2 regions of the Pseudomonas sp. GW822-FHT02G04 genome follow, and region 2 is predicted to be linked to the other one. Evidence: riboswitches for the same ligand, from Rfam matches in the RefSeq annotation. Region 2 holds a riboswitch; the other holds the start of a gene.
What was found. Region 2 has a riboswitch for cobalamin ahead of cobW (cobalamin biosynthesis protein CobW). Riboswitches for the same ligand answer to the same signal wherever they lie in the genome.
Positions count from the first base shown of each region.

Region 1 (14,611 bases), on a different contig from region 2:
GCGTACGGCCAACGGGTAGATCAGGTGTTCCTGGGTATGGACTCGCTGCGCCAGACTCTGCGGCGAATCGTGCAACTCTACCGGTATTACTGCCTGTACGACCAGTGGTCCGCCATCGAGTTCCTCGGTGACGAAGTGCACGGAGCAGCCGTGTTCCGTATCGCCGGCCTCCAGCGCGCGCTGATGAGTGTGTAACCCTTTGTATTTGGGCAGCAGCGAGGGATGGATATTGAGCAGGCGACCCTGGTAATGGCGCACGAAGCCAGCGCTGAGAATGCGCATGAAGCCGGCCAGTACCACGAGTTTGGGGTTGAAGGCGTCGATCAGTTCGATCAGCGCGGCATCGAAGGCCTCGCGGCCCTCGAAAGCCTTGTGATCCAGGGTGCGGGTGTCGATACCCGCGTCCCTGGCGCGTTGCAGGCCGTAGGCGTCGGCGCGGTTGGAAATCACCGCAGCAATGCGGGCCGGGCTGTCGCCGGTCCGCGTGCTGTCGATCAAGGCCTGCAAGTTACTGCCGGTGCCAGACAGCAGCACCACCACATCACAGGTCTGGGACATTAATGAGCCTTGAGGTTCTTCAGTTCGACCTGAGCCGCGCCTTCGGCAGCGGTGGCGATCTGACCGATGACCCATGGCTGCTCGCCAGCTTCACGCAGGACTTTCAGCGCGGTTTCAACGTGCTCCTGGCTAACGCAGATGACCATGCCGACGCCGCAGTTCAGCACGCGGTGCATTTCGGTTTCGTCAACGTTGCCTTTCTCTTGCAGCCAGTCGAACACCGCCGGGCGGGTCCAGCTCGCGACGTCAACCACCGCTTGAGCGCCTTTTGGCAGCACGCGCGGGATGTTGTCCAGCAGGCCGCCACCGGTGATGTGGGCCATGGCTTTGACGGCGCCGGTGTCCTTGATCAGCTTGAGCAGCGGCTTCACGTAGATACGGGTCGGAGCCATCAGCAGGTCGGTCAGCGGTTTGCCGTCGAGCTGGATGTTTTCGATGTCGGAACCCGACACTTCGATGATCTTGCGGATCAGCGAGTAGCCGTTGGAGTGCGGGCCGGAAGACGGCAGGGCGAGCAGGGCATCGCCGGCAGCGACTTTCGAACCGTCGATGATTTCGGATTTTTCCACGACGCCGACGCAGAAGCCGGCCAGGTCGTAGTCTTCGCCTTCATACATGCCAGGCATTTCAGCGGTTTCGCCGCCGACCAGGGAGCAGCCGGACAGTTCACAGCCGGCGCCGATGCCGGTCACAACCTGAGCAGCGGTGTCGACGTTCAGTTTGCCGGTGGCGTAGTAGTCGAGGAAGAACAGCGGCTCAGCGCCGCAGACCACCAGGTCGTTCACGCACATGGCCACCAGGTCGATGCCGATGCTGTCGTGCTTGTTCAGGTTCAGCGCCAGGCGCAGCTTGGTGCCGACGCCGTCAGTGCCCGATACCAGCACCGGTTGTTTGTAACCGGCCGGGATTTCGCAGAGGGCGCCGAAACCGCCCAGGCCGCCCATGACTTCCGGGCGCGCAGTGCGCTTGGCGACGCTCTTGATGCGTTCGACCAATGCTTCACCGGCGTCGATGTCTACACCGGCGTCCTTGTAGCTCAGGGAGGGTTGCTTGCTCATGATCCAGGCCTTTAGGGGGGATTCAGGGGTAACGACCGAGTCCAGCGGGCCTGTCGAAATTGATGAGGCAATTGCCTCACGCGCTATTTCGACACTACCCGGCTGTAGCCGGTCTGCGAAGGCGCGCGATTTTATCAGGCTTGAGGGGCAGCGGCCATCCTCGTGCCGACGGGCAGGGGCATATCGCGTTAAAAAAACTGATATTGCCCGTGTTGGCGGCGTCCCACATGGCTGTATAAGGTACGACGTTAACCGTCTATCGTTATGACAGTGCGAAAACTTACCGCGATCGTGTGAATGTTTTGCTTGGGCGTGTGGTCACAGCCCTGGCTCAATCGTCTTCATGCGGTCTGTTCCAGCCGCTCTTGTCGTCAGGAATCTTCCATGCGTTTTCTTAAATTCTTGTTCGTAGGCTGTTTATCCGTGGTCAGCCTGGCCAGTCATGCCGAAACCGTCAAAGGCCTCTATCAAGTGCGCCAACCGGTCACCGGCCAGACACCGGAGGAGCGCGATCAGGCGACTCAGCAGGCGCTGGAAACGCTGGTGTTGCGCTTGACCGGCGATCCCAAGGCGGCGCAAAGCCCAGGGCTTGCGGCCGTGCGCAAAGACCCTCAGCAGATCATCAGTCAGTTCGGCTACGACGCCGGGCCGCCGCAAGTGCTGAAAGTCGATTTCGATCCGGCCACCACCGAGCAGGCCTTGCGTCGTGCCGGGTTGGCCGTGTGGGGGGCCAATCGGCCGTCGATCCTCGGCTGGTGGTTGAACGATTCCACCGAAGGTTCGAGCCTGGTCGGTGATGGTCAGGCCAGCGCTGCGCCTCTGCGTCGGGCGGCTCAACACCGCGGCCTGCCGCTGCGTCTGCCGTTGGCAGACCTGAATGAACAGATCGTCGCCACGGCGCCGAATCTGGAAGGTGCCGACCCGGCGCCATTGCGCAGTGCCTCCGACCGTTACAATGCCGATGCCTTGCTGGCGGTGCATGCCCGTGAAGAAGGGGGTCAATGGCAAGCCAAGTGGCGACTGTGGTTGGGCGATCAGAAAGAGGCCGGTAGCGTGCAGGGCGCCGATACCGCCGCCGTGGCCGATGCGGTGATGCTGGCGGTCAGCGAGCGTCTGGCGTCGCGTTTCGTCGCCAAGCCGGGTGCATCGGGCGAGCAATTGTTGGAAGTGCAGGGCATGAATCTGGAACGTTATGCGACGCTCGGGCGTTTGCTGGAGCCTTTTGGCGCGCGTCTGCAAAGTGTCGATGGCGACCGCGTGCTTTATCGCGTCAATGGCAGCGCCGATCAGCTGCGAGCTCAGTTGTCCCTGGCGCAATTGCAGGAAATTCCGGCCGGTCAGGCGCCGGCAGCTGTTCAACCCGTGGCTGCGGGTTCGGCGCCGGCCGCAGCGCCAGCCCCGGCACCGGTGCCGCAGTTGCGTTTCCGTTGGTGAGTTTTTTCTTTATATAGAAGCAGGAGTGGTACATGGCCGATACGCGGCGTTGGTTCTGGCTCGGTGGGGTGGCCCTGCTTTGCGCGTTTGTTTACCTGTTGCATCCGATCCTGACGCCGTTCCTGGTGGCGCTGTTGCTGGCCTATCTGTTCGACCCGCTGGTGGACCGGCTGGAAAAGCTCGGCCTGTCCCGGACCTGGGGCGTGGTGGCGGTGTTCGCGTTGTTCACGATGATCCTCACCACGCTGCTGTTGGTGTTGGTGCCGATGCTCGCCAAGCAGCTGTTTCGCTTGTATGAACTGGCGCCGCAGATGCTCGACTGGTTGCAGCACACCGCGTTGCCGTGGGCGCAATCGAAGTTGGGTTTGTCGGAGGGCTTCTGGAAGTTCGACAAGCTCAAGGCGGCGATCAGCGAGCACATGGGCCAGACCACCGACATTGTCGGCGTGGTGCTCAGTCAGGCGACGGCTTCAGGCCTTGCGCTGATTGGCTGGCTGGCCAATCTGGTGTTGATCCCGGTGGTGAGTTTTTATCTGCTGCGCGACTGGGACCTGATGATGGCCAAGATCCGCAGCCTGCTGCCGCGTGATCGTGAAGAGCGGGTCCTGTCCCTGGCCGGGGAATGCCATGAAGTGCTTGGGGCGTTCGTGCGCGGGCAGTTGCTGGTGATGCTGGCGCTGGGTGTGATCTACGCCGCTGGCTTGATGATCGTCGGGCTGGAGCTGGGGCTATTGATCGGTCTGATTGCCGGTCTGGCGGCGATCGTGCCGTACATGGGGTTCGTCATCGGGATTGGCGCGGCGTTGATTGCCGGCCTGTTCCAGTTCGGTGGCGATCTGTATCCCATGATCGGTATCGTCGCGGTGTTCATGGTCGGCCAGGCGCTGGAAGGTATGGTTCTGACGCCGTTGTTGGTGGGTGACCGGATCGGCCTGCACCCGGTGGCGGTAATCTTTGCGATTCTGGCCGGCGGCGAGCTGTTCGGCTTTACCGGTGTGCTGCTGGCATTGCCGGTGGCGGCGGTGATCATGGTCCTGGTGCGCCATGTGCATGATTTGTATAAGGATTCGGATATCTACGGTGGTGTCGACGAGTCTGAGAAGTAAGGCTTCTTGATCGCTCGTCGCGGGCAGCCTGGTTTCACGCCGGGTTTGCCCGTATCCCTCGCGCGGCTGTCACATGCACCGCCAAAGAAACTGTCATAAAACCAGCATGTTAACGCAAACCTTTGATTTTGCTTGTGGTCTGTCGCATTGTGCCGTCAGCTTCACGGGTATAAACTTCGCAAACTTTACACAGAGGCCACTAACGGTTCCTTTGGAACTGTTCAGTCAGCATGAAACCGATTCAGCTGCCCCTAGGTGTGCGTCTGCGTGATGACGCCACCTTTATCAATTACTACCCAGGCGCCAATGCCGCTGCACTCGGCTATGTCGAGCGGCTGTGCGAAGCCGACGCCGGCTGGACGGAAAGCCTGATTTACCTCTGGGGCAAGCACGGGGTAGGGCGCACGCATTTGTTGCAGGCGGCTTGCCTGCGTTTCGAGCAGATGGGTGAACCGGCGGTGTATCTGCCGCTGGCCGAGTTGATGGACCGTGGCATCGAAATTCTCGACAACCTCGAACAATACGAACTGGTTTGCCTGGACGATTTGCAGGCGGTCGCCGGCAAGGCGGATTGGGAAGAGGCGCTGTTCCATCTGTTCAATCGTCTGCGTGACAGCGGTCGGCGTCTGCTGATCGCCGCCTCGACATCCCCGCGCGAACTACCGGTGAAGCTGGCGGACCTCAAGTCGCGGCTGACACTGGCACTCATCTTCCAGATGCGTCCGCTCTCTGACGAAGACAAATTGCGTGCCTTGCAGTTGCGCGCTTCCCGTCGAGGCCTGCACCTGACTGACGAAGTCGGGCATTTTATTTTGACTCGCGGTACCCGCAGCATGAGTGCACTTTTCGAGCTGCTTGAACGCCTCGATCAGGCCTCTCTTCAAGCCCAGCGCAAGCTGACAATACCGTTCCTGAAAGAGACACTGGGCTGGTAAAATCCAGGTTTTTCGCGGGTTCCGGCATATTCCAGGCGTCAACAAATCCGCTTTCCTGCAGGGGAGCAGGCTGCGCAAAGATTCAAAATGGGCTTAAGCGCTTAGATGGAAACGAGAAACCGATAAGTCACATAAAGATCGATTGAATTTGCAAATGAGATCGATAGCGGGCATAGTCTCGGCTTCTTTACAACTATCAGCCACGGTCGTGCCCATGCTAAATCGCTTCGCACCCCTCGTGCCTCTCGCACTCGTCACCCTGTTGTTCGGTTGCGCTGCTCACTCTCCAGTGTCCCAGCAAGAGCAACAACGGCAGGTTTCAAATTCAGTTACCGCGCAGTCTTCTTCCGTTCTTTTCCAGGAAGAGCTGGCTAACGATCTGGCCACCGATAAAGAAATGGCAGACTTCGCCGGCGGCAAGTCTTACCAGCTTCCGGTTCTGGCCGACAGCATCCTCGAACGTGGCATGTCCCTGATCGGTACCCGTTACCGTTTCGGCGGCACCTCCGAGGCTGGCTTCGACTGCAGCGGCTTCATCGGTTATCTGTTTCGTGAAGAGGCCGGCATGAACCTGCCGCGCTCCACTCGCGAAATGATCAACGTTGACGCTCCTCTGGTGGCTCGCAGCGCCCTCAAGCCGGGTGATCTGCTGTTCTTCGCCACCAATGGCCGTCGCGGTCGTGTCAGTCACGCCGGGATCTACCTGGGTGACAACCAGTTCATCCACTCCAGCAGCCGCAAAAGCGGTGGTGTCCGGGTCGATAGCCTGGGCGACAGCTACTGGAGCAAGACCTTTATCGAAGCCAAGCGTGCACTCGCAATGGCTCCGACAATAGTCACTGCACGCAAGTAAGCGGACAGTTTGTAGGGCGAAGTTAAAGTCTTACTTGAAGTTTACCGCGTAGCCGCTAGAATCCTGATCTATTATTGATGGCAAACCGCCTGCGTTCTGCGCAGGCGGTTTTCTTTTCTGTCTTTGTGGCAGAAAAAAGCCGCAGCCAGATCAGGATGTTCTGTTTATGACGATGTCGGCCCGCCTCGCACTCATGTTCTTCGCAGCGCTGCTCAGCGCCTGCGCCAGCCGCACACCGCCACCTGCGCCGGTGGTTCGCGCGCCGATTGTTTTCGGTTCTTCCCAAGCCTTTTCCCCAGCCGCAGAAGACGTGCTGTTTCGCGCGCTCGGTCTGGTGGGGACGCCTTATCGCTGGGGCGGCAACACGCCGGATTCCGGGTTCGATTGCAGCGGTCTGATCGGTTACGTCTATCGCGATGTCGCAGGCATTTCCCTGCCGCGCTCCACTCGCGAGATGATCGGCATGCAGGCTCCCAACGTCGGCAAGGAAGGCCTGCAAACCGGCGACCTGATCTTCTTCGCCACCAACGGCGGCTCCCAGGTCAGCCATGCCGGGATCTATGTCGGCGAAGGGCGCTTCGTCCATGCGCCGGCTACGGGCGGCACGGTCAAGCTGGACAGCTTGTCCAAAGCTTATTGGCAGAAAGCCTATCTGAGCGCCAAGCGCGTCTTGCAACCCGAGCACTTGGCGCATAATCCCTAGGGGGTTGTCCTGATCGTTCTGGCGGAGCTGTAGGAGCGAGCGGTGCGGCGATCCGACTTGCCCACGAAGGCGGTATGGCAGGTAAAACGCTTTCGCTTGGCGACCAGATCGTCAGCCGCGGGCTTCCTTGAACAACACGGCGATCCCCGGATGGTAATTGCCGGCTTCATTGCGCAACTTGCGGTAGGCGTAAGGGAAGTACCAGGCCACCGCGCAGGTGTGTTCCTTTTGCAGATCGTCGAGCATGTCCTGGAGTTCTTCCGGGGTGGCGCTGTGCTGGGCTTTTTGTGGGGCGACAAACAGGCAGCCGAGTTTCAGGTCGCTGGCGTAGCTGATGCGTTTCGCGTCGCTGGTGATGTCCGCCAGTGCCTGGGTCAGGTTCAGGTTGTTGACCCGCGGCCAGCGTTGGGTGGCCTGCAGGTATGCGCGTTCTTCGCTGGTGGCGATAAACAGATCGGCGCGGGCGTTACGTTCACCTTCTTCGGTCTGTTTGCGCGTTGGTGTTTGCTGCAGCGTGACCATTTCCGCCATCCAGGCCGCGGCAGAGAGCAGGCCGAGGTTGGCGTTTTCGTCGTACCAGTAAGGTGTATCGTTATCGCCGCGCACGGCGTTGTAGCGGTCGATACAGTCAAACCAGCGTTCCAGCACCGGGCGCAGGAATTCCAGCTTCGGATTGCTGATGATCATGCCTTGCATGTGGCTCACCCTTGTTATTGTGTTATGAGGTTGTGGCTCTTTGATATCACTGCTGGCAGTGTGGCACAAGATTGGCGTCAGATAATTGATCGACGGCAGTTATTCGCCGGAAGGCGTCCTGTCTTTAATTGACGCTCCACCCCCAACCCTCTAACCTTCGCGGCTTGTTTCAGGTGCTCTGTGGCCTTGGTCGACAGAGTGAAACAGGGAAGCCGGTGAGTGGATTTCTTCCAGCGAAGAATGATCACGATCCCGGCGCTGCCCCCGCAACGGTAAATGAGTGAAGACTGCGTCTTGAGCCACTGTGTCGAATTCGGCATGGGAAGGCGCGCAGTCAGGCTAATCGCCGCTCATGAGCCCGGAGACCGGCCTGATCCATTCAGCGGCATCACGGTGGGCGATGCCAGGCTTCTTGCCGTCTATTCTTGTGCCTGCCCGCCGTTATCCAGCCTCAACGGAGAGCTCCCCCATGACTGATACCCCCGATCGTGACGAACGCCATCTGGCGCGCATGCTGCGCAAAAAAGCCGTGATTGACGAACGCATCGCCAATTCGCCGAATGAATGCGGTCTGCTGCTGGTGCTGAGCGGCAACGGCAAAGGCAAGAGCAGCTCGGCGTTTGGCATGCTCGCGCGCTCCATGGGCCACGGCATGCAGTGCGGCGTGGTGCAGTTCATCAAGGGGCGCAGCAGCACCGGCGAGGAGCTGTTCTTCCGGCGCTTTCCGGAGCAAGTGCGTTTTCATGTGATGGGCGAGGGCTTCACCTGGGAAACCCAGGACCGCCAGCGTGACATTGCGGCCGCCGAAGCTGCCTGGGCGGTGTCCCGCGAACTGTTGAGCGATCCGTCGATTGGCCTGGTGGTACTCGATGAGTTGAACATCGCCCTCAAGCACGGTTACCTCGATCTCGATCAGGTGCTCAGCGACTTGCAGGCCCGTCCGCCGATGCAGCATGTGGTGGTCACTGGCCGTGGCGCCAAACCGGAGATGATCGAACTGGCTGACACCGTCACCGAAATGGGCATGATCAAGCACGCCTTCCAGGCCGGGATCAAAGCGCAAAAAGGCGTCGAGTTGTGATTCAACCACATCATTGCCCGGCGGTACTGATTGCCGCGCCGGCTTCCGGTCAGGGCAAGACCACCGTCACCGCCGCGCTCGCCCGTTTGCATCGCAATCAGGGGCGCAAGGTGCGCGTGTTCAAATGCGGCCCGGACTTTCTCGATCCGATGATTCTCGAGCGCGCCAGTGGTGCGCCGGTTTATCAACTGGACATGTGGATGGTCGGCGAGCAGGAAAGTCGTCGGCTGTTGTGGGAAGCCGCTGGCGAAGCCGATCTGATCCTCATCGAAGGCGTGATGGGACTGTTCGACGGTACGCCGTCCAGCGCTGACCTTGCGCGGCATTTCGGTGTGCCTGTGCTCGGCGTGATCGACGGCACCGCGATGGCGCAGACCTTTGGCGCGCTGGCCTTGGGGCTTGCGCGCTATCAGCCGGATTTGCCGTTTGCCGGTGTGTTGGCCAACCGGGTTGGCACACTACGTCATGCGCAATTGCTCGAAGGCAGCCTGACAGAAGGCTTGCGCTGGTACGGCGCGTTGTCCCGGGAAACCGGCATCGAATTGCCGAGTCGGCATCTCGGCCTGGTTCAGGCCAGCGAACTGAATGACCTCGATCTGCGCCTCGATGCAGCGGCCGCCTCACTGGCCAGCAGCTGCGATGTGGCGTTGCCGCCGGCCGTGGAGTTCGCCGCGCCTGAAATGATCGCCGCCGAACCGTTGCTGGCCGGTGTGCGGATTGCCGTGGCCCGGGACGAAGCCTTCGCGTTTACCTACGGCGCGAGCCTGGATCTGCTACGGGCGATGGGCGCCGAGTTGTCTTTCTTCTCGCCGATCCGCGACCGCGAGTTGCCGGAGGCAGACAGCCTTTATCTGCCGGGCGGTTACCCTGAATTGCACCATGTGGCGTTGTCACAAAACACGCCGATGCTGACCGCCATTCGCGATCACCACGCAGGGGGCAAACCGTTGCTGGCCGAGTGTGGCGGCATGCTGTACCTGTTGGATTCGTTGACCGATGTCGAGGGCGCTCGCGCTGAACTGGTTGGCTTGCTGAACGGTGATGCGGTGATGCAGAAGCGTCTGGCGGCGTTGGCCTTGCAGGCGGTGGAATTGCCCGAAGGTTTGCTGCGTGGGCACACCTATCACCACTCGCTGACCAGCACCGAGCTTGAGCCGATTGCGCGTGGCCTGAGCCCCAATGGCGGGCGAGGGGCGGAGGCGGTTTATCGTGAGGGGCGGATGACGGCCTCTTATGTGCACTTTTATTTTCCGTCCAATCCGGCGGCGATTGCTGCGTTGTTGGCGCCCGATCGTGAAGCCGCCATCGCGAGCAGGCCATGACAGAAAACGCCTTTTCCGAAGCCGAGCGCGATGCGGTCTACCGAGCCATCGGCGAACGCCGTGACATGCGCCACTTCAGTGGCGGCACGGTCGAGCCCGAGTTACTGAGGCGCCTGCTCGAAGCCGCGCACCAGGCACCGAGCGTCGGCCTGATGCAGCCCTGGCGATTCATCCGCATCAGCGACCGGGCGCTGCGCGGCAAGATCCAGCAACTGGTGGAAGAAGAACGCATCCGCACCGCCGAAGCCCTCGGCGAGCGCTCTGACGAATTCATGAAGCTCAAGGTCGAAGGTATTCAGGACTGCGCCGAAGTGTTGGTCGCCGCGCTGATGGACGATCGCGAACGGCATATCTTCGGCCGTCGTACGTTGCCGGAAATGGACATGGCCTCGCTGTCCTGCGCCATCCAGAACCTTTGGCTGGCGTCCCGCGCCGAAGGCCTGGGCATGGGCTGGGTGTCGCTGTTCGAACCGCAAGCCTTGGCGAACCTGTTGGGTTTACCGGTCGGGGCCAAGCCTTTGGCCGTTCTTTGCCTGGGGCCGGTCAAGGAATTCTATCCAGCGCCGATGCTGGTACTCGAAGGCTGGGCGCAAGCGCGTCCGCTCAACGAGTTGCTGTATGAAAATTATTGGGGAGTGAGTCAATGAGTGTGGCGTTGTTGAGTGTCGCTGCGGTCGCGCTGGATGCGCTGCTGGGTGAACCCAAACGCTGGCATCCGCTGGTGGCGTTCGGTCGTTTTGCCGATCGCATCGAACAACGTTTCAACTCCGCTGGCCGCGGCTGGCGCAGTCATGGTGTGACGGCCTGGGTGATGGCGGTTGTGCCGCTGACCTTGCTGATCACCGCGCTGTCCTGGGCACCTTACGTTGGCTGGATCGTCGAGATTCTCGCGCTCTATTGCGCCCTTGGTATGCGTAGCCTCGGCGAGCATGTCGAGCCGGTGGCCAAGGCCCTGCGCAGCGATGATTTGGTTGAGGCGCGCACACGCGTCGGTTATCTGGTCAGCCGCCAGACCAGCGAGCTGGACAAAACCGAAGTCGCCCGCGCCGCCACCGAATCGGTGCTGGAGAACGGCAGCGATGCGGTGTTCGCCGCGCTGTTCTGGTTTGCCGTGGCGGGTGCGCCCGGCGTGGTGCTCTATCGTCTGAGCAACACCCTGGATGCGATGTGGGGTTATCGCAACGAACGCTTCGAGCGTTTCGGCTGGGCCGCGGCGAAAATCGACGATGTTCTGAACTACATTCCCGCACGCTTGGTGGCGTTGACCTATGCACTGTTGGGCAAAACCCGACTGGCGCTGAAATGCTGGCGCACCCAGGGGCCGACCTGGGACAGCCCGAATGCCGGGCCGGTGATGGCGGCCGGTGCCGGTGCGCTGGGGGTCGAGTTGGGCGGGGCGGCGATTTATCACGGCGAGCTGCATCAACGTCCGCAGTTGGGCGAAGGCGTGCCGGCGGATGCCGATTCCATCGACCGAGGCTGGCAATTGGTCCAGCGCGGGGTATGGTTATGGCTGCTGATTCTCTGCGTGGGGGCTGAGTTCTATGCTTGAGCACGGTGGCCGGTTGCGCAAGGCGGCACTTGAATACGGCATCGCCGAAGCCGATTGGCTCGACTTGTCCAGTGGTCTTGCGCCCTGGCCATTCCCGGTCCCGGACATCCCGCTACGGGCCTGGGCACGCCTGCCGGAAACCGATGACGGTCTGGAGCAGGCCGCCTGCGACTATTACGGTGCGGCTCAGGTGTTGCCAGTGGCCGGTTCGCAAATGGCGATTCAGTTGCTGCCGCGTTTGCGCCGGGCCGGCAAGGTCGGCGTGCTGTCGCCGTGTTACGCCGAACACGCCGAAGCCTGGCGTCGCAACGGTTACGTCGTGCGTGAAGTCCTGGAGTCGGAAGTCGATTTCTTTCTCGACAACCTCGACGTGCTGGTGGTGGTCAATCCGAACAATCCCACAGGCCTGAGCCTGACCCCGGCTCGCCTGCTGGATTGGCATGCGCGGTTGGCCCAGCGCGGTGGTTGGCTGGTGGTGGACGAGGCGTTTATGGACAACACGCCGCATTTGAGTCTGGCGCCGTTCGCCAACCAGATCGGCTTGATCGTGCTGCGTTCCTTCGGCAAGTTTTTCGGCCTGGCTGGTGTGCGGTTGGGGTTTGTGCTGGCCGAGCGCAAGTTGCTCAAACTGCTGGCCGAGCAAGTCGGGCCCTGGGCGGTCAGTGGGCCGACCCGCGTATTGGGCCAGGCTTGCCTGACGGATACGGACGGGCACACCCGACAGCGCATTCGCACTGACGAGGCCGGCGAGCGTCTGGCGCTGCTGCTTGAGCAGTATGGTTTCAAGCCTCAGGGCGGTTGCGCGTTGTTCCAGTGGCTGATCACCGATCGCGCCGAAGCGCTGCATGAATTCATGGCCCGGCGCGGCATTCTGCTGCGGTTGTTCACCCACAACAGCAGCCTGCGCTTTGGTTTGCCGGCGGATGAAACGGACTGGTCGCGCCTCGAACAAGCCCTGCAAACCTATGCCAAGGAAAACCCATGACAACGTTGATGGTGCAAGGCACCACATCTGACGCCGGTAAAAGCACACTGGTGACGGCGTTGTGTCGTTGGGTCACGCGCCAAGGCGTGAGCGTCGTGCCGTTCAAACCGCAGAACATGGCCCTCAACAGTGCGGTGACCGCCGACGGTGGCGAGATCGGTCGCGCTCAGGCGGTGCAGGCGCAAGCCGCCAACCTCGAACCGCACACCGACATGAACCCGGTGCTGCTCAAACCCAACAGCGACACCGGCGCCCAGGTGATCATCCATGGTCGCGCCGTTACCACCATGAATGCTGTGGCGTATCACGACTACAAAGCCATCGCCATGCAGGCGGTGCTGGCCTCCCATGAACGGCTGAGCGCGGCGTATCCGCTGGTGATGGTCGAAGGGGCGGGCTCGCCGGCCGAGATCAACCTGCGCGCCGGCGACATCGCCAACATGGGGTTTGCCGAGGCGGTGGACTGCCCGGTGGTGCTGATTGCCGACATCAATCGCGGCGGGGTTTTCGCGCATTTGGTCGGTACGCTGGAGCTGCTGTCGCCGAGCGAACAGGCGCGGGTCAAAGGCTTCATCATCAACCGTTTTCGTGGCGACATCGCTTTGCTGCAACCGGGGCTGGACTGGCTGGAAGCGCGCACCGGCAAACCGGTGATCGGCGTGTTGCCTTATGTGATGGACCTGCACCTGGAGGCCGAGGACGGCCTCGATCAGCGTCAGACCGACAAGGCCGAGCAAGTGCTCAAAGTGGTGGTGCCGGTACTGCCGCGCATCAGCAACCACACCGATTTCGATCCGCTGCGCCTGCATCCGCAAGTGGACCTGCAATTCATCGGCCTCGGTCAGGCGATTCCGCCGGCCGATCTGATAATTCTCCCCGGCTCGAAAAGCGTGCGCAGCGACCTCGCGTACCTGCGCAGCAACGGCTGGGACACGGCGATCGCGCGGCACTTGCGCTACGGCGGCAAAGTGCTGGGAATCTGCGGTGGTCTGCAAATGCTCGGCGAGCAGGTGCGTGACCCGCTGGGCCTCGAAGGCGCGCCGGGTTCCAGTGCCGGTTTGGGTTTGCTGGCGTTCGAAACGCAGCTCGAAGAAGAGAAGCAGTTGCGTAATGTACGTGGGCGTCTGGCGCTGGAAGATGCGCAGGTCAGCGGCTATGAAATTCATGCCGGCGTGACCACCGGGCCGGGGCTGGAAAACGCCGCCGTGCAGCTGGACGATGGTCGCTGCGATGGCGCGCAAAGTGCCGATGGGCAGATTTTCGGTACGTACCTGCATGGCCTGTTCGAGTCACCGGCGGCGTGCAGTGCGCTGTTGCGCTGGGCTGGTTTGCAGGAGGTGCAAGAGGTGGATTACCACGGGTTGCGCGAGCGCGATATCGAGCGGTTGGCGGATCTGGTGGAGAAGCATCTGGATACCTCGCTGTTGCGTGAGCTCTGTGGTTTTTGAGGTGATTTTGAGGATGCCTTCGCGGGCAAGCCTCGCTCCTACAGGGGAAACGCATATTCCGTGTAGGAGCGAGGCTTGCCCGCGAAGAGGCCCGTCGTTACATCGAAGATTTTAAGGAATGAACCATGCTGCAACTGATCCTCGGTGGCGCCCGCTCCGGCAAAAGTCGTCTGGCTGAAAAGCTGGCGACAGACACTCAGCTTCACGTCACCTACATCGCCACCAGCCAACCCCTGGACGGTGAAATGAACGAGCGGGTGGCCCATCACCGTGCCCGCCGTCCGGCTGAGTGGGCGTTGATCGAAGAACCGCTGGAGCTGGCCCGCGTACTGCGCGAAAGCGCCGGTGTCGACCGTTGCCTGCTGGTGGATTGCCTGACGCTGTGGCTGACCAATCTGCTGATGCTCGATAGCGCCGAGCGCCTGTCGGCCGAACGCGAAGCCTTGCTGGACTGCCTGGCGTCGTTGCCGGGTGAAATCATTTTTGTCAGCAACGAGACCGGAATGGGTGTCGTGCCGCTGGGCGAATTGACTCGCCGCTATGTCGATGAAGCCGGTTGGCTGCATCAAGCCTTGGCCGAGCGCTGCCAACGTGTCGTCCTGACCGTCGCCGGCCTGCCCCTGACTTTGAAAGGAACTGCGTTATGACTCACTCCTGGTGGCTGAACCCGTGCAAGCCAATCGATGCGCAAGTGGTCGAACAGGCGCAGGCGCGTCAACAGCAACTGACCAAGCCTGCCGGCTCCCTTGGCCAACTCGAAGCGGTGGCGGTGCAACTGGCCGGGTTGCAGGGGCAGGTCAAACCAACGCTCGATCAGCTGTGGATCGCGATTTTTGCCGGTGACCATGGCGTGGTCGCCGAAGGGGTGTCGGCATTTCCG
Region 1 covers NZ_JBXANU010000022.1:90,255-104,865, forward strand. The annotation lists gene purN (phosphoribosylglycinamide formyltransferase) at 1-558, opposite strand, end outside; gene purM (phosphoribosylformylglycinamidine cyclo-ligase) at 558-1,616, opposite strand; gene AC1RO5_RS23545 (DUF2066 domain-containing protein) at 2,001-3,050, shown strand; gene AC1RO5_RS23550 (AI-2E family transporter) at 3,083-4,156, shown strand; gene hda (DnaA regulatory inactivator Hda) at 4,387-5,091, shown strand; gene AC1RO5_RS23560 (C40 family peptidase) at 5,306-5,944, shown strand; gene AC1RO5_RS23565 (C40 family peptidase) at 6,111-6,647, shown strand; gene AC1RO5_RS23570 (hypothetical protein) at 6,759-7,343, opposite strand; cobalamin riboswitch at 7,498-7,731, shown strand; gene cobO (cob(I)yrinic acid a,c-diamide adenosyltransferase) at 7,813-8,424, shown strand; gene AC1RO5_RS23580 (cobyrinic acid a,c-diamide synthase CobB) at 8,421-9,746, shown strand; gene bluB (5,6-dimethylbenzimidazole synthase) at 9,743-10,393, shown strand; gene cbiB (adenosylcobinamide-phosphate synthase CbiB) at 10,390-11,298, shown strand; gene cobD (threonine-phosphate decarboxylase CobD) at 11,291-12,283, shown strand; gene AC1RO5_RS23600 (cobyric acid synthase) at 12,280-13,731, shown strand; gene cobU (bifunctional adenosylcobinamide kinase/adenosylcobinamide-phosphate guanylyltransferase) at 13,857-14,378, shown strand; gene cobT (nicotinate-nucleotide--dimethylbenzimidazole phosphoribosyltransferase) at 14,375-14,611, shown strand, end outside.
Region 1: another riboswitch for cobalamin. It lies ahead of cobO (cob(I)yrinic acid a,c-diamide adenosyltransferase); the one in region 2 lies ahead of cobW (cobalamin biosynthesis protein CobW).

Region 2 (14,611 bases):
AGGATGCGCTCTTTGAGGGCGTGCTTGAGAGCTTGAAGGCGAACGCTGCGATCGGACATTTGGACTACTCGGTAAGGCCATGACGAAGGGCCGGGATAATAACAAACCTGCGTGCTTTTGGAGCATGTGCCGGTTTTGCATGAATATCGCTCATGTTGGTGCGCAGGCCAGACCGGTAGAATCGCGGCGTTTTCTCATGATCAGGACCAGGGATATGTCGTATCGCGTCGTCACCAGCCTATTGATGCTGTTTTTAAGCGGGGGCGCCGCTGCGCAAGGTCCGGACATTTCCTACGTTCGCGACATTCAACCGATCTTCACCGAAAAGTGCGTGGCCTGCCATGCCTGCTACGACTCCGCTTGTCAGCTCAACCTGGGCAGCGGCGAAGGGGCGGCCCGAGGCGCGACGAAGGCGCCGGTCTATGATGGCGAACGCAGCAAGGCCGCCGCGCCGACCCGGTTGTTTTACGACGCCTTCGGCAAACGTGCATGGCAGCAAAAGGGCTTCTACTCGGTGCTCGACGCCCAAGGCAGTCAGGCGGCACTGATGGCGCGGATGCTTGAGCTGGGGCACAAAACCCCGTTGCAACCCAATGCCAAGCTACCGGAAGACATCGTCCTGGGCCTGAACCGGGAAAACCTGTGCGCCATGCCGGCAGAGTTCGACGGCTACGCCAGCTCCCATCCGCAAGAGGGCATGCCGCTGGCAGTCACCGGCCTGACCGATCAGCAATACCAGACACTGCAGCGCTGGCTGGCCTCCGGCGCGCCGATCGACCAGCAGGGCCTGGTGCCCAGCGCCAAGGAGGCCTTGCAAGTGGTGCAGTGGGAAAACCTGTTGAATTCGCCGGGTGCCCGGGAGAGTCTGGTCGGGCGCTGGTTGTTCGAGCACTGGTTCTTGGCCCATATCTATTTCAAGGACGGCGAGCCGGGGCATTTCTTTCAGTGGGTACGTTCGCGCACGCCGACGGGGCAGCCCATCGACCTGATCAACACCCGCCGTCCGAATGACGACCCGGGCACCCAGGTCTATTACCGTCTGTGGCCGGTGCAAGGCGTGATCGTGCACAAGACCCACATCACCTACCCGCTGAGCGCGGCGAAGATGGCGCGGATCAAGAGCCTGTTTTACAACGGCAACTGGCAGGTCCACGCCTTACCGGGCTACGGGCCGGAGCGGCGGGCCAATCCGTTTGCCACGTTCGAGGCGATCCCGGCCCAGGCGCGCTATCAGTTCATGCTCGATAACGCCGAATACTTCGTGCGCACCTTTATTCGCGGCCCGGTCTGCCGGGGCCAGATCGCCACCGACGTGATTCGCGACAACTTCTGGGCACTGTTCCAGGCTCCGGAGCATGACCTTTACATCACCGACCCGAAATATCGCGGCCAGGCTACGCCGTTGCTGGCGATGCCGGGGCAGAACGATGACGTCGGCAGCGTCCTGAGCCTGTGGCACGACTACCGCAACAAACGTAACGAATATGAGGCCCTGCGCCGGGACAGCTATGCCGACTTGCCGGCGCCGAGCTGGTCGACCCTGTGGGCCGGCAATGACAACGCACTGCTGAGTATCTTTCGGCATTTCGACAGCGCCTCGGTGACCAAGGGCCTGATCGGCGACGTGCCGCAGACGATGTGGCTGTTCGATTACCCATTGCTGGAACGCACCTATTACCAGTTGGCGGTCAACTTCGATGTGTTCGGTAACGTGTCCCATCAGGCCCAGACCCGGCTGTACTTCGACCTGATCCGCAACGGCGCCGAGCAGAACTTCCTGCGCCTGATGCCGGCCAGCTCACGGGACAGCTATCTCGACGATTGGTACCAGAACAGCGGCAAGTTCAAGATGTGGCTGGATTACGAGGACATCGACAACGACAAGCCGACGGCGCTGACGCTGGACGAAAACGACCCGAAACGCGATTTCGCCTTGCAGTTGCTGTCCCGTTACGGCGAACTCAATGCCAGGCCCGATCCGATCAACCGCTGCGACGGCGCTTACTGCTCGCGGCCGAACATCGATCTGGCATTGCAGAACGCCGAACAGGCCCTGAGCCGCCTGACGTCGCGCCCGGCCGCCGGTTTGAAAGTCATCGATCAGTTGCCGGAAGCCACGATGTTGCGCATCGAGACCCCAAGCGGCAAGCGCGAGGTCTACAGCCTGTTGCGCAACCGCGCCCACAGCAACGTGGCGTTCCTGCTCGGGGAGTCGCTGCGTTATCAGCCGGGGCTCGACACGTTGACGATCTATCCGGGTGTTCTGAGCAGCTACCCGAACTTCATGTTCAACATCCCGGCCGGGCAAGTGCCCGCGTTCGTCGACGAGATGGAAAACGCCAAAGACGCTGCCAGTTTCGAGAAAATCGTCGAGCGCTGGGGCATTCGCCGCAGTCATCCGCAGTTCTGGCGGTATTTCCATGATCTGAGCCGATACATCCACGACACCGATCCGGTGGAAGAGGGCGTGCTGGACATGAATCGCTACGAGAATCTCTGATGGCTGCTTTCCCGACAAAAATACTAGGACTTTGTGCGGCGCGTCGATTGGCGTAAACTGCGTCCAAGCCTGCGAGGAGTTTCCATGACCGCTATTACCATTACCGACGCCGCCCATGATTACCTGGCTGATCTGCTGTCCAAGCAGAACACCCCGGGTATCGGCATCCGCGTCTTTATTACCCAGCCTGGCACCCAGTACGCCGAAACCTGCATTGCCTACTGCAAGCCGGGCGAAGAAAAACCTGAAGACACGGCGTTGGGGCTCAAAAGCTTCACCGCTTATATCGACTCGTTCAGCGAAGCGTTTCTGGACGATGCGGTAGTCGACTACGCCACCGACCGCATGGGCGGCCAACTGACCATCAAGGCGCCAAATGCCAAGGTCCCGATGGTCAACGCCGATAGCCCGGTCAACGAGCGCATCAACTACTACCTGCAAACCGAGATCAACCCGGGGCTGGCCAGCCACGGCGGTCAGGTCAGCCTGATCGATGTGGTCGAAGACGGCATCGCCGTGTTGAAGTTCGGCGGCGGTTGCCAGGGCTGCGGCCAGGCAGACGTCACCCTGAAGGAAGGCATCGAGCGCACCTTGCTCGAGCGCATTCCCGAGCTCAAGGGTGTACGTGACGTGACCGACCACACGCAGAAAGAAAACGCCTACTACTAAGTAAGGTGTTCGCTGCAGAAACGAAAAAACGGCACCCGTGAGTGCCGTTTTTTTTGATCGTTCCCACGCTCTGCGTGGGAATGCCTCAACGGACGCTCTGCGTCTGCTCTTGGGACGCGGAGCGTCTCGGGCTGCATTCCCACGCGGAGCGTGGGAATGATCATCTCAGGGTCTGTAGAGGTGCGCATGCCCCGCGCGATACAGCGACGACTCACTGAAGTGATCGCTGCCCAGCACCCGACCCACCAGAATCAGCGCCGTCCGGCGAAAACCCTTGGCCTGGACCTTCTGCGCAATGTCCGCAAGCGTCCCCACCACCCAATCCTGATCCGGCCAGGTCGCCCGGTGAATTACCGCGATCGGGCAGTCGGCGCCGTAATGCGGCAGCAGTTCGGCAAGGATCTTCTCCAGATGATTGACCCCCAGGTGGATCGCCATGGTCGCTCCGTGCTGCGCCAGGCTGCCCAGCTCTTCGCCAGCCGGCATCGCGGTCTTGTCGGTGTAACGGGTCAGAATCACGCTCTGTGACACGTCCGGCAGGGTCAGTTCGGCACCCAAAAGGGCCGCGCAGGCGGCGGTGGCAGTAACGCCGGGAACGATTTCGAAAGGGATGTCGAGTTCACGCAAGTAGCGAATCTGCTCGCCGATCGCGCCGTACAGGCTCGGGTCGCCGGAGTGCACCCGGGCCACGTCCTGGCCGTTGGCGTGGGCGGTCTTGATCAGCTCGACGATCTGTTCCAGGTGCAGTTCGGCGCTGTTGACCACCTGTTCGGCCCGGTGGCCTTCCAGCACGGCGGCGGGGACCAGGGAGCCGGCATAGATGATGACCGGGCAGCTACGAATCAGCCGCTGGCCTTTGACGGTGATCAGTTCCGGGTCGCCGGGGCCGGCGCCAATGAAGTAGACGGTCATCGTCGTTTCCTGTCAGAAATAGGGCTTGGGCATGCTTCAGATGAAGAATGCTCATGATCGAGGGCGGGGATTATCGGGGATTTTACGCGGCGCTGGCCAATGCCAGGGTGGCCTGGGCGTATTTTTGTCGTGGAATCAGCAACTTTGCCGGTGCCTGGGCCAGTTGTTCGGCCAGGGCCAGTGCGGCGCTTTCCGCCACGCCGTAGCAACCGGTGCGTTCAAACGCGATGTCCGAGTGGTGGCTCAGTTGCGCTTGATAGGCCGCCAATTGTTCGCTGCTGAAGTACATCAACGGCAACGCCAGCTGTTCGGCCAGTTCGATCAGCCCAGGTTCTTCGCGCTTCAGGTCGATGCTGGCCAAGGCCTTGATCTCACTGAGCCCGATTTGATGGGCCTGTAGCGCCTGATCGAGCAGCGCCCGCAGCGTGCTGACGGGGCAGCCGCGCTGGCAGCCCAGGCCGACCACCAGGGTCGGCGCTGCGCTGACGTCAGTCATGCGCTGTAATGGCCATCGCTTTTGCGGCGGAACAACCAGGCGCTGATCAGGCCCAGGGCCAGCCAGAACGCCACGTTGGTCAGCTGCGAAGCGATTTTGAATTGCGCTTCCAGGGCTTCCGGCGCCAGCATCGAATGGACTTCCGGTTGCGGTGCGCCGATCACATGCGGCACGGCCAGGATCGCCACGCCAAGGACTTTCATCAGCCAGTGACGGCTGAACACGATCAGCGCGATGCCGACGGCCGTGGACGCGGCAGTGCCGATCCACCAGATTTGCCGTTGCGCCAGATCAGCCGCGGCAGTGCCCGGCAACTCAGGTGGCAGGCCGAGGGTCGGTGCCAGCACGAACGTCGCATAACCGGCCAGGCCCCAGAGCAGGCCCTGAGAGGTTTTGGTCGGTGCGCGCAGGGTGTAGAGACCGGCGAGCATCAAGGCGAAACCGACGGCTACCACCAGGTTGCCGCCGGTAGTGGACAGCACGCGCTGCCAGCCGTCTTCCGGTTCCCAGGCTTCGGCATCGTGGGTGTGAGCGACTACGCCCGCGGCGTGCTCGTGGATTTCAACAGCGGCCGGCTCGGATTTTTCATAGGTCTCGGCCTGCAAAATCAGCGGGGCGACCCAAAAGCTTTGCAGCAGGGTCAATAGCAGGGCGGCCAGCAGCCCGGTGAAACCTGCGGTTTGCGCAATACGCTTGATCATCTCAGCAGGTCTCAATGGCACGGAAAGGCGGAGCTGTGACGGGTATCGTGCGCGGCGTTGTGCACCGCTTCGATGTGCGAGAAACCAGCGAAATACACAAGGCACGCGCCAAGGATCGACGCACACACGGCGGCGGTCAGGCGTTGAGTCAGGGTTGTGGTGGTGCTGGCCGTTGCGTGGCCGGTGCTGCTGATGATCGACATGGCGCTTCCCTCTGGTCTGTCAGCGGGTGAATAGAGCGCGAAAAAACCTCCGCACGCCAAGGGCTCGCAGAGATTTCGAACAGCGCCCGCCCACCGCGGGTTTGTTATTCAGTGAACGTAAAAGTCACTTTGTGTTGCGGGCCGGTCTCCGGGCTCGCGAGGGGCTGGGCTAACGCCGAAACCTGCAAGCATCACCTTCCCATGCCGTATGACCGGCACAGTGGATCTGACGCTTCACTCGCTTACCGTTGCGGGGGCAGCACCGGACTGACATGGCTTTAGAGTAAAGCACATGATTCACCGGTTTCCCGTTTCACCCTGTGAAGGGCACCCGTAACAAGGCGTGTAGGAGAGCATGGGCGAGGGCGGGGAGTCAATTGGCAAGGGTTCTCACCTGACACCCAATACCTGTGGCGAGGGAGCTTGCCCCCTCGCCACAGGCAAGCCCCCTCGCCACAGGTGATCGCATTCGCCGACAAGACATTGACCCGCCCCCACACGATGCGTAGCCTTGCGCTTTCGAGGTTCTTCGGCGTCTGCCGAAGCTAAGAAGGGAACGCGGTCGATGCCGCGGCTGCCCCCGCAACTGTGAACGGTGATGTTCGCTGCCACGCCACTGCAAACCCTGTGCAACGGGTTCGCGGGAAGGCGCAGCGAATGCCAGGCTGACCCGCCCGGCGCACCGTCAGCCAGGAGACCTGCCTCGACACAGATTCTCACTTTCAACCGGGCGGGGTGATCCGGTGGCGAACTCTTCAGGCACGCGCGCCCGCGTTGCCGGTTGTCGTCCCGTATGCCCGCCACCTTGCCAAAGGGCATCCGATGAAAACACTGGCCAAACTCCCCGTCACCATCGTTACCGGCTTCCTCGGCTCGGGCAAAACCACCTTGCTGCGGCACATGCTCGACAACGCCCAGGGTCGTCGCATCGCGGTGATCGTCAACGAGTTCGGCGAGCTGGGCATCGACGGCGAGATCCTCAAGCAATGCTCGATCGGCTGCACTGAAGAAGAGGCCAGCGGTCGCGTCTATGAATTGGCCAACGGCTGCCTGTGCTGCACCGTGCAGGAAGAGTTCTTCCCGGTGATGCGCGAGTTGGTTGCTCGCCGCGGCGATCTCGACCACATCCTCATCGAAACCTCGGGCCTGGCCCTGCCAAAGCCTTTGGTTCAAGCCTTCCAGTGGCCGGAAATCCGCAGCGCCTGCACCGTTGACGCGGTGATCACCGTGGTCGACAGCCCGGCCGTCGCGGCTGGCACCTTCGCGGCGTTCCCGGATCAAGTGGACGCCCAGCGCAAGCTCGACCCGAACCTGGACCACGAATCGCCGCTGCACGAACTGTTCGCCGACCAACTGGCCAGCGCCGACCTGGTGATTCTCAACAAGGCCGACCTGATCAGCGCCGCAGACCTGGCCCGCGTGCGCCTGGAAGTCGCCGAAGAGCTGCCGCCGGCGGTGAAAGTCATCGAAGCCAGCAGCGGTCGCCTGCCACTGGACGTGTTGATCGGCCTCGGTGCCGGTTCCGAAGAACACATCGACAGCCGCCACAGCCATCACGATCATCACCATGAAGGTGAAGACGATCATGATCACGACCATGACGCGTTTGACTCCATCTCCATCGAACTGCCACAAGCCGACGAAAGCCTGTTGATGGACGCGCTGACACAACTGGTGGTGCAGCACGGCATCCTGCGGGTCAAAGGTTTCGCAGCGGTGCCGAACAAGCCGATGCGCCTGTTGATTCAGGGCGTGGGCACGCGTTTCGACAAGCACTTCGACCGTCAGTGGGGCGCCGAGGAGACACGCACCACCCGTCTGGTGTTGATCGGTCAGGCGCTGGACGCCGTTCAACTTGAAGCGCAATTGCGCGCTGCGCTCAGCGTTTAACCCATGCACCTGCTCAGGACCCAGCCCGGCGGTTTCGTGTCGGATGACAACATTGCCGACCTTGGACAAACCCCCGCCGAGCTGGTGATCCTGTGCAGCGGCGATTCCAGTCTGGCGTTGCTCGCCGAGGCGGCGCAGCAGCTGCCCGACGATTACCCGAGCCTGCGTCTGGCTAACCCGATGCAGGTGCAGAATCACGCCTCGGTGGATCTCTACGTTGATGAGGTGTTGCGCCACGCCAAGGTGATTCTGATCTCACTGCACGGCGGCATCGCCTATTGGCGTTACGGCATCGAGCGTCTGGTGGAATTGTCCCAGCGCGGCGTGCAGCTGATTCTGGTGCCGGGCGACGATCGTCCGGACCCGGAACTCAGCGACCTGAGCACCGTGCCCCCCGAAGACCGCGACCGGCTCTGGCACTTCCTGCGTCAGGGCGGCATGGCCAATGCGCTCGACCTGTTTCGCTGCCTCGCCAGTCGCTGGCTGGGTCGCGACTATCCATGGTCCGAGCCGCAAACCCTGCCGCGCACTGCGATCTACCACCCGCAAAAAAGCCCCGCGCACCTTCAGGATTGGCAAGCCGACTGGCAGGCTGATCAACCGGTGGCGGCGGTGTTGTTTTACCGCTCGCACTTGCAGGCGGCGAACACCGGTTTCATCGATATTTTCTGCCAGCGTTTGCAGGTGGCGGGGCTCAACCCGTTACCGATTGCGCTGGCCAGTCTGAAAGAGCCCGGCTGCCTGGCGGTGGTCGAGGATTTGCTGGATGAAGTCGAGGCGGGGGTGATTCTGAACACCACCGGTTTCGCCCAGTCCAGCCCTGAAGCGCCGCACCTGCGGCCGTTTCGTCGCAACATCCCGGTGATTCAGGCGATCTGCGCCCAGGACAATGAGCCCGGTTGGCGTGCCAGCGAGCAAGGCCTCGGTCCCCGTGACTTGGCGATGCACATCGCACTGCCGGAGCTGGACGGGCGAATCATCAGTCGGCCGATCAGCTTCAAGGATTTGGCGTGGCGCAGCGAGCGCAGTCAGTCCGATGTGGTTTGCTATCGACCACAACCGGAACGCATGGATTTTGTCGCTGAACTGGCGCGGCGCTGGATCGATCTGGCGCGGCTGCCCAACAGCGAAAAACGCATCGCCCTGATCCTCGCCAACTACCCGACTCGTGATGGGCGCATCGGTAATGGCGTCGGTCTCGACACCCCGGCCGCGGCGCTGAACATCCTGCGTGCCCTGTACGCCGAAGGTTATCCGTTGCCGGCCGAGTTGCCGGACAGCGGCACCGCGCTGATCCAGCAACTGCTTGGTGGTGTCAGCAATGACCTGGACACCATCGATCAACGTCCGTGCCAGCAAAGCCTGGCGCTGGATGATTACTTTTTGATGTTCAACGCACTGCCCGAAGCCAATCGCGAGGCGGTGCTGCAACGTTGGGGCACGCCCGAAAGCGATCCGATGTTCCGTGGCGGGCGAATGATGATTGCCGGATTGCGCTTCGGCCTGACCTTCGTCGGCATTCAACCCGCGCGGGGTTATCAGGTTGACCCGAGCGCGGTCTATCACGACCCGGACCTGGTGCCGCCCCACGGTTATCTGGCGTTCTACTTCTGGTTGCGCAACACCTATGGCGCCCACGGCGTGATCCATGTCGGCAAGCACGGCAACCTCGAATGGCTGCCGGGCAAGGGCGTCGGATTGTCGGAAAACTGCTGGCCCGACGCGCTGCTCGGGCCGCTGCCGAACATCTATCCGTTCATCGTCAACGACCCGGGCGAGGGCGCCCAGGCCAAGCGCCGTACGCAAGCGGTGATCATCGATCACCTGATGCCGCCGCTGACCCGCGCCGAAACCTACGGCCCGCTGCGCAATCTCGAATTGCTGGCCGACGAATATTACGAAGCGCAGTTGCTTGATCCACGCCGCGCCCGGGAACTGCAGCGCGACATTTTGCAGCTGGTGCGCGATACGCACATTGACCGTGAACTGCAACTGGACGAGCAACTCGACAGCGATGCCGACGCGGCGATCTGGTTGCCGCGCCTGGACACCTACCTGTGCGACTTGAAGGAGTCGCAGATTCGCGATGGCCTGCACGTGTTTGGCGAATCGCCGACCGGGCAATTGCGCATCGATACCTTATTGGCCTTGCTGCGCATTCCTCGCGGCGACGGCCGTGGCGCGCAATCGAGCGTGCTGCGGGCACTGGCCAAGGCGTTCGAGCTGGGCTTCGATCCGCTGGATTGCGTGTTGGCTGAGCCTTGGAACCGTCCTCGGCCGGATGCCTTGCAGTCGATCAGTGATGAGCTGTGGCGCACGGCGGGGGATACTCGTGAGCGTCTGGAACTGTTCGCCGCGCAACTAATCTCGCGGACGTTGAATGCCGAGCCTGGCCCGTGTGGGAGCGAGCCTTTGTGGCGAGGGGGCTTGCCCCCGTTGGGTCGCGAAGCGGCCCCAAAAAACGGGACTGCTGCGCAGTCCAACGGGGGCAAGCCCCCTCGCCACAAGGCCCCTCACCACCTAGACCCGCTCCCACAGGAGGCAGATTGGTCCGACGTGAGCGCGATCATCGACAGTTTGCGCGAGGTCGTCGCCCCGCGTCTGGACGCCTGCGGCCCGGCGGAAATGCGCGGCCTGCTGGACGCCCTCAGCGGGCGATTCGTCCCGGCCGGGCCGAGCGGTGCGCCGAGTCGCGGACGGCTGGACGTGTTGCCTACCGGGCGCAATTTCTATTCGGTGGACGTGCGCAACCTGCCGACCACCACGGCGTGGCGCATCGGTTTTCAATCCGCGAACCTGATACTTGAGCGACATTTGCAGGATCATGGCGATCACTTGCGTCAGCTCGGTCTGTCGGTCTGGGGCACCGCGACCATGCGCACCGGCGGCGACGACATTGCCCAGGCCATGGCCTTGATGGGCGTGCGGCCGGTATGGGCGACGGGCAGTCAGCGGGTCGACGACTTCGAGATTCTGCCGTTGAGCCTGCTGGATCGGCCGCGGGTGGACGTGACCTTGCGCGTCTCCGGATTCTTCCGCGATGCATTTGCCAACCTGATTCGTTTGTTCGACGCCGCCGTGCAAGCAGTCGCCGCGCTGGATGAACCGGAGGATCTCAACCCGTTGGCGGCCAAGGTTCGCTCTGAGCGCGAGGCGCTGCTGGAGTCCGGTCTGGATGAAGAAGCGGCCGGGCGGCAGGCCGGCTGGCGGATCTTCGGAGCCAAACCGGGTGCTTACGGTGCCGGCGTACAAGGCGCTATCGACGGTCGTTTGTGGCAAAGCCGCGAAGACCTGGCCGAGGTTTACCTGAACTGGGGCGGCTACGCTTACGGCGGCTCCGATGAAGGCACCGCCGCACGCGAGCAGTTCGCCCAGCGTCTGAGCCAGGTGCAGGCCGTGCTGCAAAACCAGGACAACCGCGAGCACGACTTGCTCGATTCCAACGACTATTACCAGTTCCAGGGTGGCATGCTGGCGGCCGTCGAAAGCCTCAGCGGTGCAGCGGCGGCCAGTTATCACGGCGACCACAGTCAGCCGGACTTGCCGAAGGTCCGCACATTGAAGGAAGAGCTGAACCGGGTGATCCGTTCCCGGGCGGCCAATCCGAAATGGATCGACGGGGTCAAGCGTCATGGCTATAAAGGCGCGTTCGAACTGGCGGCGACGGTCGATAACCTGTTTGCCTTCGACGCCACCACGCAGCTGATCGACGATCACCAGTATGCGTTGCTGGCGGATGCCTATTTGCTTGATCCGGCGACCCGGGACTTTGTCCGCGAACACAATCCTCACGCCTTGCGCGACATGACCGAACGTCTGCTCGAAGCGCAGCAACGGGGGATGTGGCAGGAGCCAGGTGAATACCGCGAGGCGCTGGAGAATTTGTTGCTGGACATAGAAGAAGACAGTTAGCGGGATCACCGGATCATTCCCACGCTCTGCGTGGGAATGCAGCCCGGGACGCTCTGCGTCCCAAGAGCCGAACGCGGAGCGTCCGCAGAGGCATTCCCACGCAGAGCGTGGGAACGATCACACCACCGACCACAATGAGTAACTCTACATGACCGACACCCCCCATTTCCCGCTCTCCGCCGTGGTCGGCGCCGATGACTTGAAGCTCGCCCTGTACCTGACCGCCATCGACCCGAAAATCGGTGGTGTGCTGATCGAAGGCCCGCGCGGTATGGCCAAGTCGACCCTGGCCCGAGGCTTGGCGGACCTGCTGGCCAGCGGTCAATTCGTCACCTTGCCCCTGGGCGCCACCGAAGAGCGGCTGGTCGGCACCCTCGACCTCGACGCAGCCCTGAGCGAAGGTCGCGCACAGTTTTCTCCCGGCGTACTGGCCAAGGCCGACGGCGGCGTGCTCTACGTTGATGAAGTGAACTTGCTGCCCGACCACCTCGTGGACCTGCTGCTCGACGTGGCCGCCAGCGGCACCAACCTGATTGAGCGCGACGGGATTTCCCATCGGCATTCGGCGAAGTTTGTGCTGATCGGCACCATGAACCCGGAAGAGGGCGAACTGCGCCCGCAACTGCTCGACCGTTTTGGTCTGAACGTCGCCCTCAGTGGCCATACCGCACCCGCCGAGCGCGGCCAGATCATCCGTCGTCGACTGGATTTCGACAGCGATCCGCAAGGCTTCTGCGCCGAGTGGGAAAGTCAGCAACATACACTGCGCGAGCGTTGCCAGAAGGCGCGTGCGGCCCTGGCGAGTATCCCGCTCGACGATGCCGCATTGGCGCAGATCACTGAACGCTGCTTTGCTGCCGGCGTCGACGGCTTGCGGGCCGATCTGGTCTGGTTGCGTGCGGCGCGGGCTCACGCTGCCTGGCGCGGTGCGAACGCCATTGCCGAAGAAGATATCGACGCGGTCGCCGAATTTGCCTTGCGTCATCGTCGTCGGGAGCATTCGACCTCTGCGCCGCAACATTCCCAAGCGCCACAGCAATCCCCTGCGCAAACCCCCAACCCGAACGAAGGTCAGGGCCAGTGGGGCGAAATGCCCGCCCAGGCGCTGCCGGTCGGTGCTCGACGTGAAGTGCCGAGCTGGCCAAAAAAGCCCTAGGCATTCGCCCTCGATCAGACGCGGGGGCGAATGCCAAACCCCGTGCAGGACGGCTGGATCACGGTAAACAGGGCAAGCGTCACGCCGCCCGTAGCGGATCGGTCAATTGGCCCGGCACTTTGCTCAATGGCCGACCGCGTCAACGCGATGACCTGTTGTTCCATCTGCGTACCCGCACCCCGCATGAACTGTGGCTGGTGATCGTCGATGCCTCGGCCTCGACCCGGCGCCATCAGGCGTTGAGCGATGCCAAGGGCTTGCTGGCGCAACTGTTCGACGATGCTTATCGGCAGCGTGCGCGTCTGGCTTTGCTGACCGCCAGCGGTCATCTGCCGAAGTGGCAGGTGCAGGGGTTGAAAGCTTCTTCGGGCCTGCGCGACTGGCTCGAGGGATTGGGCGCCGGCGGCGGGACGCCGATGTTGGCGGCGTTGGGTGAGGCGGGGCGCTGGCTGACGGCCCGGCAAAAGCGTTTTCCGGCAGAACAGCAGCGGTTGTTGCTGGTGACGGATGGACGGCTGAAGGAGTGGTCGACGTTGCCGGCACTGGATTGCCCGGGGTTGCTGATCGACATCGAGCGCGGGCCGATTCGCCTTGGACGGGCTAAAGTGTTGGCAGATCAACTGCAAACGCATTACCGGCATATTGATGATCTGTAGCGATCTTTTGATCTTCACAGGAGTGACCCCATGCGCGTTCTAGCCCGCAACGATCAGGACGATTTTCGCGTCAAAGCCTACGCCGGCACCAACGGTGTGCTGCTGGCCATCGACCTGGCCGAACCTCGCCGCAAAGGCCTGCTGGGGTTTGCCATCGAAAAACAGCAAGGCGACAAACCCTGGCTGTTTCTGTTCAACAGCCTGACCTTTCCCGGCAAGACCCATACCTTCCCCCAGTTTCACGCCACCCCCAGCGATGCCGCGCCGCTACAGAAATTTCGCTGGGCCGATTACGCGGTCAATCCGGGTGTGACGATCCACTATCGGGTTCACTTGGCCTACGGCACCGCCGATGCGCCACAACTGGGTGAAAGCCTGGAAGTGACAGTCACCACGGACAATGGCCTGCCCAAGGGCCAGAACGTGATTTTCAACCGGGCGGTGGCTGCCAGCCAGGCATTCCAGCGCAAGTTTTCCGACCTTGATGCGCTGCTCAGCGCCAACAAGAAACTGCCCATCGAAGAATGGCCCGACGCGCCGCGGCAATGGCTGGAAAATGGTCTACTCGCACGCTTGCTGGGGTTTATCGAACGTGCCGTGGATGGCCAGTGGGCGCTGGACATTGCGATCTACGAATACCAGTTGCAGGTGATCGTCGATGCGGTGAACGCCGCCTTCGAGCGCGGCGTAAAGGTTCGGGTCCTGTATCACGCCCAACCCGGCGAAGACACCACGGCGCTGAACGAAGCCAGCCTGGAAAAAATCCCGGCGGCGAACAAACGCGGGCGAGTCACCCACAATATCTTTCACGATAAGTTCATGGTCCTGAGCCGGCTCGATGCGGCGGGGCAGCATCAGCCCGAAGCGGTACTCTGCGGCAGCACCAACTTCACTGCCAACGGCGTTTACCGTCAGGCCAACGTCGTGCATGTGCTGGATGACGTCCGGATCGGCGCCAGTTATCTGCAAACCTTCGAGCAGGTCTGGGCCACGCCGGCGGACGTCGGCGCCACGCGGGACTGGCTCACGGAACACAATCTGATGCAGCCTGACCAGCCGCTGTTCGCCGGCTTTTCACCGCGCTCGGGCGAGGGCGACTTGAGTGAGTTCATCAAGATCATCAACGCCGCCAAAAAAGACCTGCTGTTTGTCACCGCATTCACCTTGCCGGACAAAATACTCAACGCGCTGCTCGGCCAACCCCACGACGACATCTTGCGTTACGGCCTGCAAAACACGGTCAGCAGCATCACCGGTTTTCACGCCGACCGCACCGCCGAATTCGCCGCTACCGCGTTGCTCAACACCGGTCTTGAAGGCTGGCTCAAGGAAAACATGAAAGGCCAGAAGGGCAACCTGCTGGTGCACACCAAAGCCATCGTCGTCGACTTCACCAGCGACTCACCGACCATCATCAGCGGCAGCCACAATCTCAGTGACGCGGCCAGCAACGGCAACGACGAGAACTACCTGATCATCCGTGGCGACACCGACCTGGCCGATCGCTACGGGCTGG
Region 2 covers NZ_JBXANU010000001.1:253,482-268,092, forward strand. The annotation lists gene metH (methionine synthase) at 1-59, opposite strand, end outside; gene AC1RO5_RS01205 (fatty acid cis/trans isomerase) at 215-2,500, shown strand; gene nfuA (Fe-S biogenesis protein NfuA) at 2,585-3,169, shown strand; gene cobM (precorrin-4 C(11)-methyltransferase) at 3,335-4,081, opposite strand; gene AC1RO5_RS01220 (cobalamin biosynthesis protein) at 4,164-4,577, opposite strand; gene AC1RO5_RS01225 (CbtA family protein) at 4,574-5,278, opposite strand; gene AC1RO5_RS01230 (CbtB domain-containing protein) at 5,290-5,481, opposite strand; cobalamin riboswitch at 5,604-5,831, opposite strand; cobalamin riboswitch at 5,987-6,201, shown strand; gene cobW (cobalamin biosynthesis protein CobW) at 6,304-7,371, shown strand; gene cobN (cobaltochelatase subunit CobN) at 7,375-11,283, shown strand; gene AC1RO5_RS01245 (magnesium chelatase ATPase subunit I) at 11,432-12,439, shown strand; gene AC1RO5_RS01250 (vWA domain-containing protein) at 12,559-13,095, shown strand; gene AC1RO5_RS01255 (phospholipase D-like domain-containing protein) at 13,126-14,611, shown strand, end outside.